2 regions of the Exiguobacterium sp. s145 genome follow, and region 1 is predicted to be linked to the other one. Evidence: a T-box and tRNA genes for the amino acid it is inferred to sense, from the RefSeq annotation. Region 1 holds a T-box; the other holds one or more tRNA genes.
What was found. The T-box of region 1 lies ahead of KNQ07_RS00550 (valine--tRNA ligase). A T-box ahead of a tRNA ligase gene usually reads a tRNA of that ligase, here a tRNA-Val.
Positions count from the first base shown of each region.

Region 2: it has a tRNA-Val gene. The T-box ahead of KNQ07_RS00550 (valine--tRNA ligase) is inferred to sense a tRNA for this amino acid. The anticodon was not compared.

Region 1 is NZ_JACSMV010000001.1:107,597-115,606, reverse strand. It holds gene KNQ07_RS00550 (valine--tRNA ligase) at 1-1,293, opposite strand, end outside; T-box leader at 1,336-1,565, opposite strand; gene hemL (glutamate-1-semialdehyde 2,1-aminomutase) at 1,621-2,931, opposite strand; gene hemB (porphobilinogen synthase) at 2,928-3,917, opposite strand; gene KNQ07_RS00535 (uroporphyrinogen-III synthase) at 3,914-4,624, opposite strand; gene hemC (hydroxymethylbilane synthase) at 4,590-5,516, opposite strand; gene hemA (glutamyl-tRNA reductase) at 5,599-6,939, opposite strand; gene KNQ07_RS00520 (AI-2E family transporter) at 7,144-8,010, opposite strand, start outside.
Region 2 is NZ_JACSMV010000013.1:71,941-79,950, reverse strand. It holds gene KNQ07_RS10920 (D-alanyl-D-alanine carboxypeptidase family protein) at 1-159, opposite strand, end outside; gene KNQ07_RS10915 (methyltransferase family protein) at 395-940, shown strand; gene KNQ07_RS10910 (phytoene desaturase family protein) at 963-2,447, shown strand; gene KNQ07_RS10905 (histidine phosphatase family protein) at 2,495-3,055, opposite strand; gene KNQ07_RS10900 (response regulator transcription factor) at 3,069-3,749, opposite strand; gene KNQ07_RS16110 (sensor histidine kinase) at 3,754-5,115, opposite strand; gene KNQ07_RS10890 (YdhK family protein) at 5,268-5,834, shown strand; tRNA gene KNQ07_RS10885 (tRNA-Val) at 5,878-5,950, opposite strand; gene KNQ07_RS10880 (nitroreductase family protein) at 6,094-6,720, opposite strand; gene yhfH (protein YhfH) at 6,916-7,062, shown strand; gene KNQ07_RS10870 (polysaccharide deacetylase family protein) at 7,268-8,010, shown strand, end outside.

The DNA of each region.
Region 1 (8,010 bases):
GACGTAGACTTCGCCCGTTTCTTTGTGGTACCAGGCCGGAATCCGGTGACCCCACCAAAGCTGACGGCTGACACACCAGTCACGGATGTTTTCCATCCAGCGGACATATGTGTTTTCGAAACGTTGCGGAATAAAGTTGATTTTGTCTTCCCCTTGTTGCTCTTGTAATGCTTTTTCAGCGAGCGGTTCCATTTTAACAAACCATTGGAGCGACAAGTACGGCTCGACAATCGCGTCCGACCGTTCCGAGTGACCAACGGAATGCAGATGCGGTTCGACTTTGATCAGGACACCTGATTCTTTCAGATCTTCGACAATCTGCTTACGGCATTCGAAACGATCCATACCTTCATATTTGCCGGCATTTTCGTTCATCGTGCCGTCTTCGTTCATGACGAGGACACGCGGTAAATCATGACGGTTTCCAACTTCAAAGTCGTTCGGGTCGTGGGCCGGCGTGATTTTAACGACACCTGTCCCAAACTCCATATCAACGTACTCATCGGCAACAATCGGGATTTCCCGGCCGACGATTGGTAACGTGATTGTTTTTCCGACGAGGTGTGCATAACGCTCATCTTTCGGATTGACGGCAATCGCTGTATCGCCGAGCATCGTTTCCGGACGCGTCGTCGCCAGTTCGACGTGACCGCTTCCGTCCGTCAACGGATAACTGAAGTGATAGAAAGCACCTTCGATGTCTTTATAAATGACCTCGATATCCGAGATGGCTGTTTTCGTCGCCGGATCCCAGTTAACGATGTATTCGCCGCGGTAGATCAAGCCTTTTTCATACAATTTAACGAACACTTCTTGAACCGCTTCCGACAAACCTTCATCGAGTGTAAACCGTTCCCGTGAATAATCGAGTCCGAGTCCGAGTTTCGACCATTGCTCGCGGATTGTTGAAGCATATTCTTCTTTCCATGCCCATGATTGTTCAAGGAACTTCTCACGTCCCATTTCAAGACGTGACTTTCCTTCCGCCCGGAGCTTCTGTTCGACTTTGGCTTGCGTCGCGATTCCGGCGTGGTCCATTCCCGGCAGGTACAAGACGTCGAAACCTTGCATCCGTTTCATCCGTGTCAGCATATCCTGAAGTGTTGTATCCCAGGCATGACCGAGGTGTAATTTCCCGGTGACGTTCGGTGGCGGGATGACGATCGTATACGGTGCTTTTTCCGGATCCTGATCGGCTTTGAAGTATTCCCCTTTCATCCAAAAGTCGTACCATTTTTCTTCCGTTGCCTGCGGATCATATTTTGTTGGCATTGATAATTCCTGCATCTGAATCGCTCCTTTAATCCATAATAAAAACGGCTTCTCTCGTCCTCATCTAAGGACGAAAGAAGCCGTTGCTCTTCCGCGGTACCACCTTAGTTCACTCTTTGCAGAGTGCCCTCTAGTCCGCGTAACGTGCGGCAATCCGGATTCTGCTTGCTGTCGCTTACAGAACCAGCTCGTGGGGTGACCTTCGTCAGCACTTCCTGTCACATCTCTCAGCCAGTGGATGTGTTCTCTCATACAGTCCGGTTGTTGACTACTCTTCCCGTCATCGCTGTTTTCCAAATTATTCTTTCCTTATTTTATCCGAGACCTCTACGGCTCGTCAAGAACTGCTTAACGATTAAATTCGAGTTGTAATTCCTTGAATGTCAGCTCGACTGCTGCAATCGTCTGCTCGATGTCGTCGTCCGTATGAACGGTCGACAGGAAGAGTCCTTCAAATTGTGACGGCGGTAAGAAGATACCGCGTGCCGCCATTTTTTGATAATACGAGCGGAACATGTCGAGGTTCGATGATTTCGCCTCTTCGAAATTCGTCACCGGCTGATCCGTGAAGAAGACACCGAACATCGCACCGGCGCGGTTCGTCGTCAATGGAATATTGTATTTCGCAGCTGCTGCGAGATACCCTTCCGACAAACGGTTGGCTTTCCGGTCAAACTCTTCGTAGTGTTCCGGTTTCAGTTGCGTTAATGTCGCAAGTCCTGCCGCCATGGCAAGCGGATTACCTGACAATGTACCGGCTTGATAAATCGGACCTTGCGGCGCGATTTGTTCCATGATATCGCGACGTCCGCCGTAAGCACCGACCGGCATACCGCCACCGATGACCTTACCGAGACATGTGATATCCGGTGTGACACCGAAATGTCCTTGGGCACAATTGAAGCCGACGCGGAAACCGGTCATGACTTCATCAAAGATCAACAGTGTGCCGTGCTGTTCCGTGATTTCGCGCAGTCCTTCGAGGAAGCCCGGTTGTGGTGGCACGAAGCCCATGTTTCCGGCTGCAGGTTCGACGATGACACCGGCGATATCGTCGCCGTGTTTTTCAAATGCAATCCGAACCGCATCCATGTCATTATACGGCACTGTCAATGTCATACTGGCAATTTGTGCCGGTACACCCGGTGAATCCGGCAGTCCGAGTGTCGCAACGCCTGATCCGGCTTTAATCAACAGTGAATCGCCGTGACCGTGATAACAGCCTTCGAATTTCAGGATTTTTGTTTTTCCTGTATATCCGCGTGCGAGACGAAGCGCAGCCATCGTCGCTTCCGTTCCGGAGTTGACCATCCGGACGACTTCAACCGACGGGACACGGCTGATGACGACTTCCGCCATCGCCGACTCGATTTCGGTTGGTGTGCCGTAGCTCCATCCACGTGTCGCCTGCTCTTGAATGGCAGCCGTCACGATCGGATCAGCATGACCAAGAATCATCGGTCCCCATGATAAAACATAGTCGATGTATTCTTTTCCGTCGATATCGTACAGACGTGATCCTTGCGCACGTTCTGCAAAAATCGGTGTCATGCCGACTGATTTATACGCGCGAACCGGGCTGTTGACACCGCCCGGCATGAGCGGTAAGGCCCGCTCAAACGCGGCTTTTGATTTTGAGTTTTGATTCGTTAAGCTCATTTCGACCCCTCCAAGTAACGGCAAATGTCTTTCGCGAAATAGGTGATGATTAAATCGGCTCCGGCCCGTTTAAAGCCGAGCATCGTTTCCATGACAATACGTTCTTCGTCAATCCAGCCGTTTAACGCAGCAGCCTTGACCATCGCATATTCACCCGATACGTTATACGCGACGATTGGTAAGTCTACCCGTTCCCGGACATCCCGAATGATATCCATAAAGGCGAGAGCCGGTTTGACGATCATGAAGTCGGCACCCTGCTCGACATCTGCTGTCGCTTCACGGAATGCTTCCCGACGGTTAGCCGGATCCATTTGATACCCTTTGCGGTCCCCTTCACCAGGTGCCGAGTTTGCCGCATCACGGAACGGTCCGTAATAAGCGGAAGCATACTTGACGCCGTAACTCATGACCGGGATATGGCTGAATCCATTCTCATCGAGTCCTTGGCGGATCGCCGCGACAAATCCGTCCATCATGGAAGATGGTGCGATGATGTCGGCACCGGCACGCGCTTGAGACACTGCTGTTTGGACGTGCAACGGAAGTGACGCATCGTTATCGACCGTTCCGTCGGCGACGATGCCGCAGTGTCCGGTTGACGTATATTCGCATAGACATGTATCCGCGATGACCGTCAGTTGCGGTGCGACTTTTTTAACGAGTCGCGTCGCTTCTTGAACGATTCCGTGATCGTGAAACGCGCCGGTCCCTTGTTCATCTTTTAAGTGATCGTGCGGAACACCAAACAGGATGACCGATTCAATACCAAGTGAAACGACTTCCTTGATTTCTGCTTCAAGATGGTCGAGTGAAAGGTTGAATACGCCGGGCATCGAGCTGACTTCCCGTTTGATGTCTTCTCCTTCTGCGACAAACAACGGATAAATCAAATCCGTTTTGTGAAGATGATTTTCCCGGACGAGTGAGCGCAATGATGCTGTATTCCGCAAGCGGCGATGACGTGCGAATTCTAATGTATTCATAACAGTTCCTCCTCTAAAATACAGTCAATCAGTCCGTCGAGTGTATAAACGGCAGCGACCAAAAGTGGTGTCAAACCGAAACGTCGAGCGGCTTGCTCGGTAATCGGTCCGATGGTCACGTAAGTCGCCGTCGTCTCTTGACGCAATGGAGCAATCGCTTCGACAGCTGAAGGACTTTGTAAACCAATATACGCAGTCTGTTGCAACAGATCAGGTGGAATCACCCGCAACTTTGTTTCGTACGTGATGACTTCCAACACTTCAGCCGCAATGGCATTCTTTAATCGTTCGAGCGGTTCTTGACGTGACCGGTTCCCGCGGGCAAAACAGATGCGTTGTCCTGTCCGGAGAAGCGGCCGTAATTCTTCAACCAGTACATCCCCTGTAAAAGCGGACGGGATGAAATCAGGTGTTCGTCCCTGCTTGATTAACGCCGCCGCCGTTTTTGATCCGACGACTGCAATCTTCGTATATTGCAAGGACGGAAGCTCTGACTGGATGCGTTCGACGCCAGTCGGACTCGTCACAATCAGCCAATCGAGTTCCGTCGGCAATTGAAAATCGACCGGAATCGTTTCGATGACCGGATGATGGACGACTTCAATCCGCTGTGCTGTCAAACGCTCCACCTGCTCCGCAGTCGGTCGACGGCTTCCCGTCAAAACCAGTCGTTTACAGGTCATCCGGTAAAGATGCGAGAATTTCACGACCCCCTGCATCAAGAAGACGCGTCGCAACCGTTTGACCGAGTTGCATCGGATCAAGTGACGTTTCCCGTTCAAGCAGGATTTGCTGTCCGTCTACTGAACCGAGGAATCCGACGAGTGTCGTCGACAAATCTTCGTTGATGGTCGCAAATCCACCGACAGGTACATGACAGCTTCCTTCGATGGCTGCCAAAAACGCGCGCTCAGCGAAAGCGACTTTCTCTGTCATCTGGTCATGAATCAAATTCAACAAGTCGCGGACTTCCTGATCGTCTGCCCGGCATTCAATCGCTAAGATTCCTTGACCGACTGCAGGAATCATGTCATCCGTTGAAATGTATTCCGACACGATTTCATCCGACCAACCCATCCGTTGCAGACCGGCAGCCGCAAGCAGAATGCCGTCAAACGGACCTGTCTTCAGCTTTTCAAGGCGTGTATCGATGTTTCCGCGGATTGATTCGATTTTTAGATCCGGGCGTAATTTGAGTAATTGTGAGCCACGGCGTAAGCTGCTTGTCCCAACGACTGCGCCTTCCGGAAGCGAGTCCAGTCCACCGCCTGTTTTCGTAATCAAAGCATCACGCGCATCGACCCGTGCAGGTGTCGCCCCAATGATGAGTCCTGTCGGCAACTCAGACGGGAGATCTTTCATGCTATGCACTGCAAAATCAATATCTTCGTCAATCATCTGTTGTTCGATTTCTTTAACGAACAATCCTTTACCACCGACTTTAGATAGTGTCACGTCAAGGATGCGGTCACCCTTCGTGATGATATTCTTGATTTCGAATTCGTATGGTGCACCTGCCTGTTTCAATTGTTCGATGACCCACTTTGTTTGTGTCATCGCAAGTTTTGAACTTCGTGAACCTACTATGATTTTTCGCATGCTGAAATCCCCCTGTACAATAATAAAGGGGCGGCACAAGTCCGCCCCATGCTTTTCTATTGTAACACAATTCGGTCTATGTTCACCGATTCACAGCTTTCCGTTCTGCTGCTGTTTCTTCTTGTAATACGATTTCTTCGGCCGCACCGTCAAACAATTCTTCGTCCAATGCAAACGTATCCATGAACTGAGCAATCCGTTGCTCGGCATCCGGTTTTGCTGCCGCATCTTTGATGTACGACAACGGTTCACGCAACAGTTGGTTGATGATCGATTTCATGTGTTTACCGATTACGGTTTTTTCCCGATTCGTCATGTTCGGAAGTTTCCGTTCCAGACTCTGCATCGTCTCTTGCTGGATTTTAAGCGACTGATCGCGGAGTTCCGTAATAATCGGAACGACACCAAGTGTCGTCATCCATCCTTCGAACTCGGCAATCGCAGCTTCAATCCGCTGTTCGATTTTTGCTGCTTCCTTCAATCGTTCCGCCATGTTTTGCTGAACGATTGACGTTAAATCATCGACATCATACAGGTGGACACCTGGCAAGTCACCCGCCGTCGGCTCGATATCACGGGGAACCGCAATGTCGATCAACAGGAACGGACGGTCACTTCGGAACAATTGGGCTGCGGCAATGTCTTCACGTTTGATGATTGCTCGTTTTGCTCCGGTTGAAGAAATAACGATGTCAGCCCGAAGCAGACCGCATTGCATTTCGTTTATCGAATGTGCGGATCCTTCGAAACGATTCGCCACTTCTTCCGCTTTTGCCAGCGTCCGGTTGAAAACAGTGATATCACGGGCGCCCGCTTCATACAAGTTAAGTGTCGTTAATTCACCTGTTTCTCCGGCACCGATGACGACAATGGATTTATCTTCAAGCGATCCAAGTAACTGTTCCGCTAACGTGACAGCAGCTGCGCTGACCGACACGGCATTTTCACCGATTCCCGTTTCAGCATGCGCGCGTTTCGCAAGCGTGACTGCTTCTTTAAACAATTTATTGAAAACCGTTCCGGTCGTCTCGAGTTTTTGTGCCGTAAAGAAACTTGTTTTCACTTGCCCGAGAATCTGTGTTTCACCGACAATCATCGAATCGAGTCCGCTTGTCACCCGGAAAAGATGTTTCATTGCGTCAAATCCTTCGTGGATGAACAAATACGGCTCCAGTTCTTCCATCGTCAAACCGAACCAGTTCGCCAGAAAACGTTTTGTATAATAACGCCCAGTATGCGGTTGATCCGTAACAACATATAATTCCGTCCGGTTGCATGTCGAAACGATGACGCTCTCGAAAATACTTTTTTCGTCACGTAGCGCAACGACCGCTCCCTTCATCTCATGTTCCCCAAATGAGACTTGTTCGCGGATTGATACAGGCGCCGTCTTATTATTTAAACCGACAACTACGATATGCATGCGCTCTACCCCTTACGTCCAAAGATTTCATTCTCATCTATCTTTCGTTCTCTACTCTACATTATAACCATTATAAAAAAGATTCCAATCAATTTATAAACTAAAATGAGTCGAAGTTGTGAAAACTTATCTTCTTACCATATCCCTCTCAGCGCCAAAGTACAAACCCTCTGCTTTCATCATTCAGCAGAGGGTTTGTCTTTCTTATTTCGTTGAATCGGTAATGATCCGTGACTCCTCAATCTGAACATCCAACTTTTGTTGGCGCAGACGATAAATCCGGGCAATGTTTTGAACGACGACTTTCGTCACGGCATAAGTCGGGACCGCTAAGATGACACCGATGATGCCACCAATCTTTCCGGCAACAAGCAAAACGATGATGATCGTCAAAGGATGGACCTTCAGCGTCTTTCCTTGAACATACGGCGAAATCAGATTTGATTCAATCTGTTGGGCGACGACAATCGTAATGATAGCGTAGAGTGCTTTGATCGGATCATCGATGAATCCGACGATGACGGCAGGAACAGCCCCGATATACGGTCCAAGATACGGAATGATGTTCGTAACCGTACAGAACAATGCCAGCAGCAACGCATATTGAATATCCGAGATGAAAAATCCGATCAACGACATCAGACCGACGCACAACGAGACGATGACTTGACCGTTCACGTAGTGTTTAACCGTCACATGCATATCGTGAAGAATTTTCCGGGTTTCCGTTTCATAGCTTTTCGGTAACAGTTTGACGACTGAGTTCGGAAACTTATAGCCGTCGAGTAACATGTAGACCAAAATGAACGGCACAAGCACGATGATCAAGACGGTCGAAGAGATGACCCCGAAGATCGTCCCGACAGAGGTCGACACCGACTTGAATAACGTGCCGATATAAGATGTCGCTTCATTTGTCCATGAATCAAACATGGCGGTATTTTCATGCACCCAGTTGGAGATGAACCGGTTGTTCATCAACTGGTCCCGGAGATTCAGCGTCTGGTCCCGCAGTTCGACGACCAGGTTCGGAATGCTTGTCACGAAATCCGACACTTGCTCGACCAAAAT
Region 2 (8,010 bases), on a different contig from region 1:
AATCACTGCGACGACTGCTTTTGTTGTCGAAGCCCCGCTTCGAAGATTGAGCGGTGTTTTCGCCTGGCGGTAACTGGATGCTTCTGCGGCCAGTGAAAAACTGACGAGTGAGAGGAGAATCGCCAGTAACCCGATCACCGTTTGCTTTAATTTTTTCATATCTCTTAAAACTCCTTTTTTCCAAAACAGGGTAATTAGTCTTTAATTTTAGAATAACATTCATTTCAAAATGCCACCATTTTTTGTACAGGTGTAATCAAAATGAATTAATTCTCAGTTTGCCAAAAGAAGCTGGATTGTCCGACACAAGGATTGAATGTTCAGCCTTTCGGGTAAAGATTTCTTGTATGCGTTTTCTTTAAATAATGATTAGTATCAGTCAGGGGCGAATCTTATGACCATTTTAGATAAAGTGTTCATTGCCGTCTCTCTTCTTTGGTTATTCGAATTGTTTCTGTTCCGAAACCGTAAGAAGGAACCTTCTCCACTGGAAGAACGGCAAAGTTTTTATTGGATTTTAGCTACGTTAATCACCACAATCCTTTTTTCCGTTCTGTTCAGTGATTCAATTCGACTTCCCTTGTCACGTGAAATCGGATTGCTCCTTTTGACTTCCGGTGTCGTTCTGCGCTATTGGGGGATTTATCATCTCAAGCATCAGTTCACCCGCCATGTTGCTGTCAATCCGGGCGACCGGCTTGTCAGCACGGGTCCTTATCGGGCATTACGCCACCCCCTCTATTCCGGTCTGTTTTTTATCACGTTAAGTTTCCCGTTATACTTCGGGAATTTGTTTGTCACGTTATGTGCCGGAATCCTGATGTTCATCGCTTTGCTTCACCGTATTCGAATCGAGGAACAGATGTTAACCAAAGGATTTGGTCCTGCTTACACGGACTGGGCCCGCAAAAGAAAACGTTTGATTCCGTTTATTTACTAAAACATAAGGAGATGTGATTTTTTTGAAGAAACAGGCAGTCGTTATTGGAGCAGGTTTAGCAGGTATGTCAGCAGCAATCCGCCTTGCGGGAGACGGTTATGAAGTCACGATGCTAGAACAAAATGGAAATGTTGGCGGGAAATTAAACCAACGTAGCGGCCAAGGATTTACGTTCGATACCGGTCCTTCAATCTTGACGATGCCTTGGGTACTCGAACAATTGTTTACGAGCGTCCACCGTCGACTCGACGACTATTTGGAAATCGAACGCATCGAACCGCAATGGCGGACTTTCTTTGAAGACGGTACACAACTTGACGTCAAAGGCGATCTCCCGGGAATGCTTGAGGAATTTAAAAAAGTTTCCGATCAAGCGGATTTCGTCGAATTGTTCAGTTATTCTAAAAAGATGTATGACCTGTGTTTAGACAGTTTCTACAAATACAGTCTCGAAGATTTAAAAGACTTAAAAAAATACCATACGATGTCTGAATTACTTAAGATGGATCCACTCAATACAGTAGCAAGCGGTACGAAAAAACACTTGAACAACAAGTATCTGGAGCAACTGTTTAATTATATGGTCATGTACGTCGGCTCCAACCCTTACGAAGCTCCTGCCGTCTTCAACCAGATGATTTATGTTCAGATGGGACTTGGTATCTATTACGTCAAAGGCGGCATGTACAATATCGCCCGTGCCATGAAGACGGTGCTTGACGAACTCCGGGTGACGATTCATGTCAATACACCTGTCGCACGTGTCGTCACAGAGGGCAAACGTGCGGTCGGCGTGGAAACGACAGACGGTACATTTTATCCGGCTGATGTCGTCGTCTCAAACCTGGAGGTCATTCCGACCTATCAACATCTCATCTCAGAGAAAAAAGGACCAAAACAGGCTAAAAAGTTAAATCAGTCCTTCGTTCCGTCCGTTTCCGGTCTTGTCCTGTTACTTGGTGTGAACCGCGAGTATAAAGATCTTAAGCACCATAACTTCTTCTTCTCGGATGATCCGGAACGGGAATTTGCCCAAATGTTCAAGGATGGTGTTCCGCCAGAAGATCCAACGATTTATGTCGGTGTCTCCTCTAAATCAGATGCTTCCCAGGCACCGGAAGGAAAAGACAATCTGTTTGTCCTGACGCACGTTCCGCCACTGACGAAACAAGACGGCAAAACCGATTGGGATGCGTATCGTGAAGTCGTCCTTGATAAATTAGAACGGATGGGACTGACCGACTTACGTGAATCGATTGAATTCGAATACCGCTTTACACCGGAAGACTTGAAATCACTATACGGTCCGAACGGCGGTTCGATTTACGGTGTGGCTGCCGATCGGAAAAAGAACGGCGGCTTCAAGATTCCATCGAAAAGTGATCTCTACGAAGGGCTTTACTTCGTCGGCGGTTCAACACATCCGGGCGGTGGCGTTCCGATGGTCACTTTGTCGGGTCAACTGACGGCAGATTTAATCCAAAAACATGAAAAGGTAAAAGCATAATCAAAACAGGAGAAGGTCCCTTATCGAAGGGACAATCTCCTGTTTTTTTAGTTATGCTGACAAACTTCTTCAATCTGAAGGAAGGTTTCGTCTTTAAATGTCATTTGATACACAGCCGGCATCTTTAGCGTTTTCCAGAACGCATATCCATATGCCGGATCAAAATGTTGCATTAATAACACCATGATATTCCCGTGTGTTCCGATGACGACGGTTTGATCTTTATGTTTTTCTAGTAATCGTTTGATTTCAGGCACGATCCGCCGTTGTGCCGTAACGTTTGATTCACCTCCATACGGATTTTCATCCGGATGTTCCCATACATAACCGACAGCCTGTTGAAAATCCGGCAGTTCTTCGGGCGCCAATAACCGTTCTTGAAAAGCCGCTGCTTCTTGAATGACTAATCCATATTGTTCTGCTAAAGGCTGGACCGTTTCAATCGCTCGCCGATACGGACTCGCGTAAATCTGGTCCGGTTTAATCCCTTCAAAAAGAGTCGTCAGTTGTTCCGCATCGTCTCTCCCCTGTTCTGATAAAGGACGTGCTTCTTCGTCTGTAGAATAGGTCGAATGTGCATGGCGGACTAAATAAATTGTCGTTGTCATTTCAATTCTCCTTTTAGCTGTCTTTTGTCTGCTCCAGTAAACGATAACCCACACCTCGGACAGTCTCCAAATACTCATCGATTGGAAAACCGGAACGGCGCAATTTCTCACGAAGATGACGCATATGAGAATCAATCGTTCGTGGTTCAATCGATTGATCATCGCCCCACAGCGACAAAACCAATTGTTCTCTTGATAAGACGCCATTCACGGACGTCAAGAGTTTTCCTAAAAGTTGAAACTCTGTTTTCGTCAGTAAGATTTTTTGTCCGTCGAATGTACAATGATATCCTGCGACGTCATACTGCAGTCCATGAAATGCATACTGCTCCCGCTTTTCTCGACCAATCAACAGTTCGATTCGTCCTAATAATTCTCCTTCATGAATCGGCTTTGCCACATAATCATCTGCACCGACTTTGCGCCCCCGTAGCACATCTTCCATTTGATTCCGCGCTGTCACCATAATGATTGGAAAATCAGCCATTCGTCTTATATTTTCACACAACGTCCATCCATCCATATCGGGCATCATGACATCGAGTAAGGCCAAATCGATGGGAACGGTCTTGACGATGTCGAGCGCTTTTTCGGCCGTGTCGGCTAAATGACATGTATGACCATAGGGTACCAGATATAACTTCATTAATTGAAGCATCCGTTGTTCATCATCAACGATTAAAATTCGAGCCATTTCTTCACACCTTCCATTGAATCATCACACTCGTCCCGGCATTCTTTTCACTCTTGATATCTAATGTCGCATCGTGTGCTTGAACGATTGCCAAGGCAATCGTCAAACCAAGCCCTGATCCGCCCCGGCTTCGTGATCGTGACGGTTCACTGCGGTACAGACGTTTTGTCACATGGGGTAAACTTTCTTGGCTGATGCCGCTTCCTGTATCACGTACTTGAAAATACGGTCCTGTTTCATTCCTGCCGTATCGGACGACGATTTCACCGGTTGCTGTATATTTTTTTGCGTTATCCAATACATTTATCAGCACTTGCTTGAGCCGAATTTCATCTCCTGCTATCTCTACCGGTTCCCCTGATACATGCAAATGCAGCCCTTTTTCTTCAATTGCAGGTCGCATTTTCTCTGTCGTCGAGACAATCAATTGATCGAGCGCAAGCGGCACTCGTTCGACTGAGAATGCATTCGTATCGGAACGTGCCAGTAACATCAGCTGTTCAATCAATGTGCTCAAATGATCGCTTTCTTCTTTGATAATCGACAGATAAGCTGTTTTTTCAGATTCCGGCAAGTTTGGACGATGTAATATATCCGCATAACCCTTCATGTAGGTCAGCGGAGTTCGAAGTTCGTGCGAGATATTTGCTAAAAATTCTGTCCGTTCACGATTCAAAAAATCAAGATCTTTTGCCAACTGTGTGATGGAGCGTGCCAGTGCCCCAAGCTCATCCGAGCGGTTTACCGGTAAATCCACGTCAAGGTTTCCTTCTTTCAACTTGGCCGTCGCACGCTCCATCTCAATGAGTGGTCTTGAAATCAATCGTGTACACAGCACGACAGTCGTAAGCGACAGAAGGACGGCAATGATACCAACTTGAATGAATTGTTGTCTTAACGGGTCGACGACTTGTTGAATTAACGTTTCCGGAGCAAACATGAAGACATGCCCACGATGAACACCTGAAATCGTGATTGGACTATCTGTCATAAAAAAACCCTTCGTTTCCGCTTGAGCTCTTAAAATCCGATCTTTTCGTTGTGTTTGAAATTCCGTATGGATAAGCTCTACTTTCATTTTGGGAGTAAGTGGATGCGAAGCCTTTAAAATTTTTCCTTTTTGATCCGTGATAACGACGGTAAATTCGGATGCTGATTCCATCAAACTGACATGTTCCAATGTTTCCGCATGAAATGATTCCTCGAGGACATCGCGGTGCGTGTTCCCTCGGTTCAGCAAACCGAGGACCACTTCATTCGTCCTTTGATTCACAAGGTTTAAATAGAGGGTACTGAACAGAATGCCGCCGATGACAAGAATGGCAGTCAAAAAAAGTAGACCAATGTAGTATGAAATATGCCGCACGCCCTGCTCCTCCTTTTTCTTCACTATTACGATACACTTTTCCAATGACTCATTCAGTCAGGTAATTGAATTGTCACTCTTTCTGCACGGTTTCTGCACGAAACACGGGTATAGTAGTCACATAACCAAATTACTACAGGAGGTCAATTTTCATGAAAAAACAACTACTCGTTACATCACTCGCTCTTTCTGCTGTCCTAAGTTTAGGTGCCTGCGGATCTGATTCCAATTCCTCTACTTCACACGATATGCATGATAATAAGAACGATTCCCATGCAGGGATGATGCATTCAAGTGACGGGAAAATTCCCGCTGGACTGAAACAAGCTGAAAATCCGAAGTTTAAAGACGGATCAGACGTCCTTCTGTCCTCTGATCATATGAAAGGAATGGATGGCGCAAAAGCAACAATCGTCGATTCATTTGATACAACAGTATATGAAGTCAGCTATACACCAACGAACGGTGGTAAAAAAGTCAGTAATCATAAATGGGTGATTCAGGAAGAACTCAACCCGGTTCCGGCTTCACCGTTGCAAGCAGGTGATGAGGTGACTTTAGCGGCTGATCACATGAAAGGGATGGATGGTGCAAAAGCGACCATTGATCAAGCCGATCAGACAACCGTGTATATGGTCGATTTTAAACCGACAACCGGTGGAAAAACGATTAAAAATCATAAATGGGTGACAGAAGATGAACTTCAAACCAATGATTAAAACAAAAAAACCCGCTCATCCAAGGATGAACGGGTTTTTGGTATGATTCTGACTGGGCTCGAACCAGCGACCTCTACCCTGTCAAGGTAGCGCTCTCCCAGCTGAGCTACAGAATCATGATGCAGTACGTTATGTACTTGCTAGGACATGTATTAATATAGCAAGAAACTAACCATCTGACAAGTACTTTTCTAAAAAAATATGAAAAATAAAAATGAACGAGGCTGAACTCAATGTTGATTCAGCCCCTCTCTTTTACTTATAGAATAGTCGTCACTTGATCGACCGGTAAACGGAGCGCCGGACGTTTTTTCGCGTCTTCGATTGCTTTCCCGACAGCAATCAACATGACCGGGACATAACGTTCGTCTGTAATAAACGTTTCTGTAAAGAGTTGGTGATTGAATCCGCCCATCGCGAGTGTCGAGAGTCCTTTTGCTTCAGCAACTAGCATCAGTTGCATCGCAGCTAAACTTGCGTTTGACATGGCTGCATCTCTCGCGTAAGCCTCGCTTTGATAAGCCCCTTCTACTTGTCCTTTGATCGAGTCAAACAAGTCTTCCGTCATGCCTCCTGCTTCTACAGCTGGTCCATAAACCGGATTATAGTTTCGGTTTGCCTGTAAATCCCCTAGTACGGCAATGACGACGGAAGAAGAACTGATGGCCGGCTGATTGTAAGCGATTGGAGCTAATCGTTGTTTCGCTTCTTCCGAATGGAAGGCAACGAAATGCCAATGTTGCAGGTTCCAGGCACTTGGCGCAGCTGTCGTCAATTCAACCAATTCTTGTACTTCTTTTTGTGAAAGCGTGAATGTCTCATCGTAATGACGAACTGACCGGCGTTCTGTCAAAATCGATAGTGTGTCAGATAATGTTTGATTCATAATGATCCCCCTCTAGGTACATCTGTTTACTATGTTATCGTATCATCCTCTACGCTTACCTGTCATATGACAAGACTTGCTAAAGAAACTTCTGTTATAAAACAAAGATTGACATACCGCTTCTGTACTAGTACAATAAAATAAATTCAGTGTTGTTTGCTGGTACATCCATATACTAAGAGGAGGAACACAATCATGGAACAACCCCTTTACCAAGAGACCTCTCCCGAGTTTTACCGTCAACTTCCGGTCAAAACCTGCTCCCATTGCGGAAAAGAAATGGATGAACAATGCGAATCGTATAAAACAGAATGTGATGAGTGTGCTGTTACAGAACACTAATCGCAAATTTGCTTGAAGAAGGAAGTCTACCGTAGCGGATGGACTTCTTTTTTTGTTTGAAAATATAACATTATTTCTATCTTAATCAACTTTTTTTGAATTACAGGTTATCCAGTCATCTTTTTGTAATATTTTTGTTACAAATGAAACAGACAAAATGTTACATTTAACTCATAAGATTTTCCGTAAAGGAGCTCAGACATCAATGGATTCATACAACTCAGGCAATCCCATCGGACTTGGTCCAAGATACCGAAAACCCAAACGAAAGTATTTCGCTAAGCTTTTGATCGTGCTGGCGCTGATTCTTCTTCCGATTGGCGGTTACATCGTTTATCAGTACTTGACTTCGACACAACAACAAGCGAGCGTAAAAACCGTCCAATCTTTACAGGAAGTTCCGACTCCGAACCTGGACAAGGTACGCGTCGAGAAATGGAACGGGATTACTAAAAAAGTGGCGTATCTGACATTTGAAGACGGACCGACCGCTTTGACTTCAGACATCTTGAAATCATTAAAAGAACAAGAAGTTAAAGCGACTTTTTTTTTGATCGGAAGTAACATCAATGAGCAACCGGATGTCGTCCGCTCGATGGCAAAGGCTGGACATTACATCGGACCACACAGTGAAACTCATGATTACGACACGTTGTATAAGAAAAAGCAGTATGTTCCCGAGATGCTGCGGGTACAGAAACAAATCAACCAACTGACGAATCACAGCCCGTTGTTGACACGTCCGCCTTATGGATCAACACCCGGCATTACCAAGTCGATTGCAAAAGAGATCGAACAGGCGAAACTTCGGGTGTGGGACTGGTCGATCGATTCGATGGACTGGTACTACAAAGATAGTGCCAAGGAAGTTGCCAACACTGTCATCAGCCGTGCGGAAGGCCCGGTCGAAATCATCCTGTTGCATGAACAACCACAAACATTGCAGGC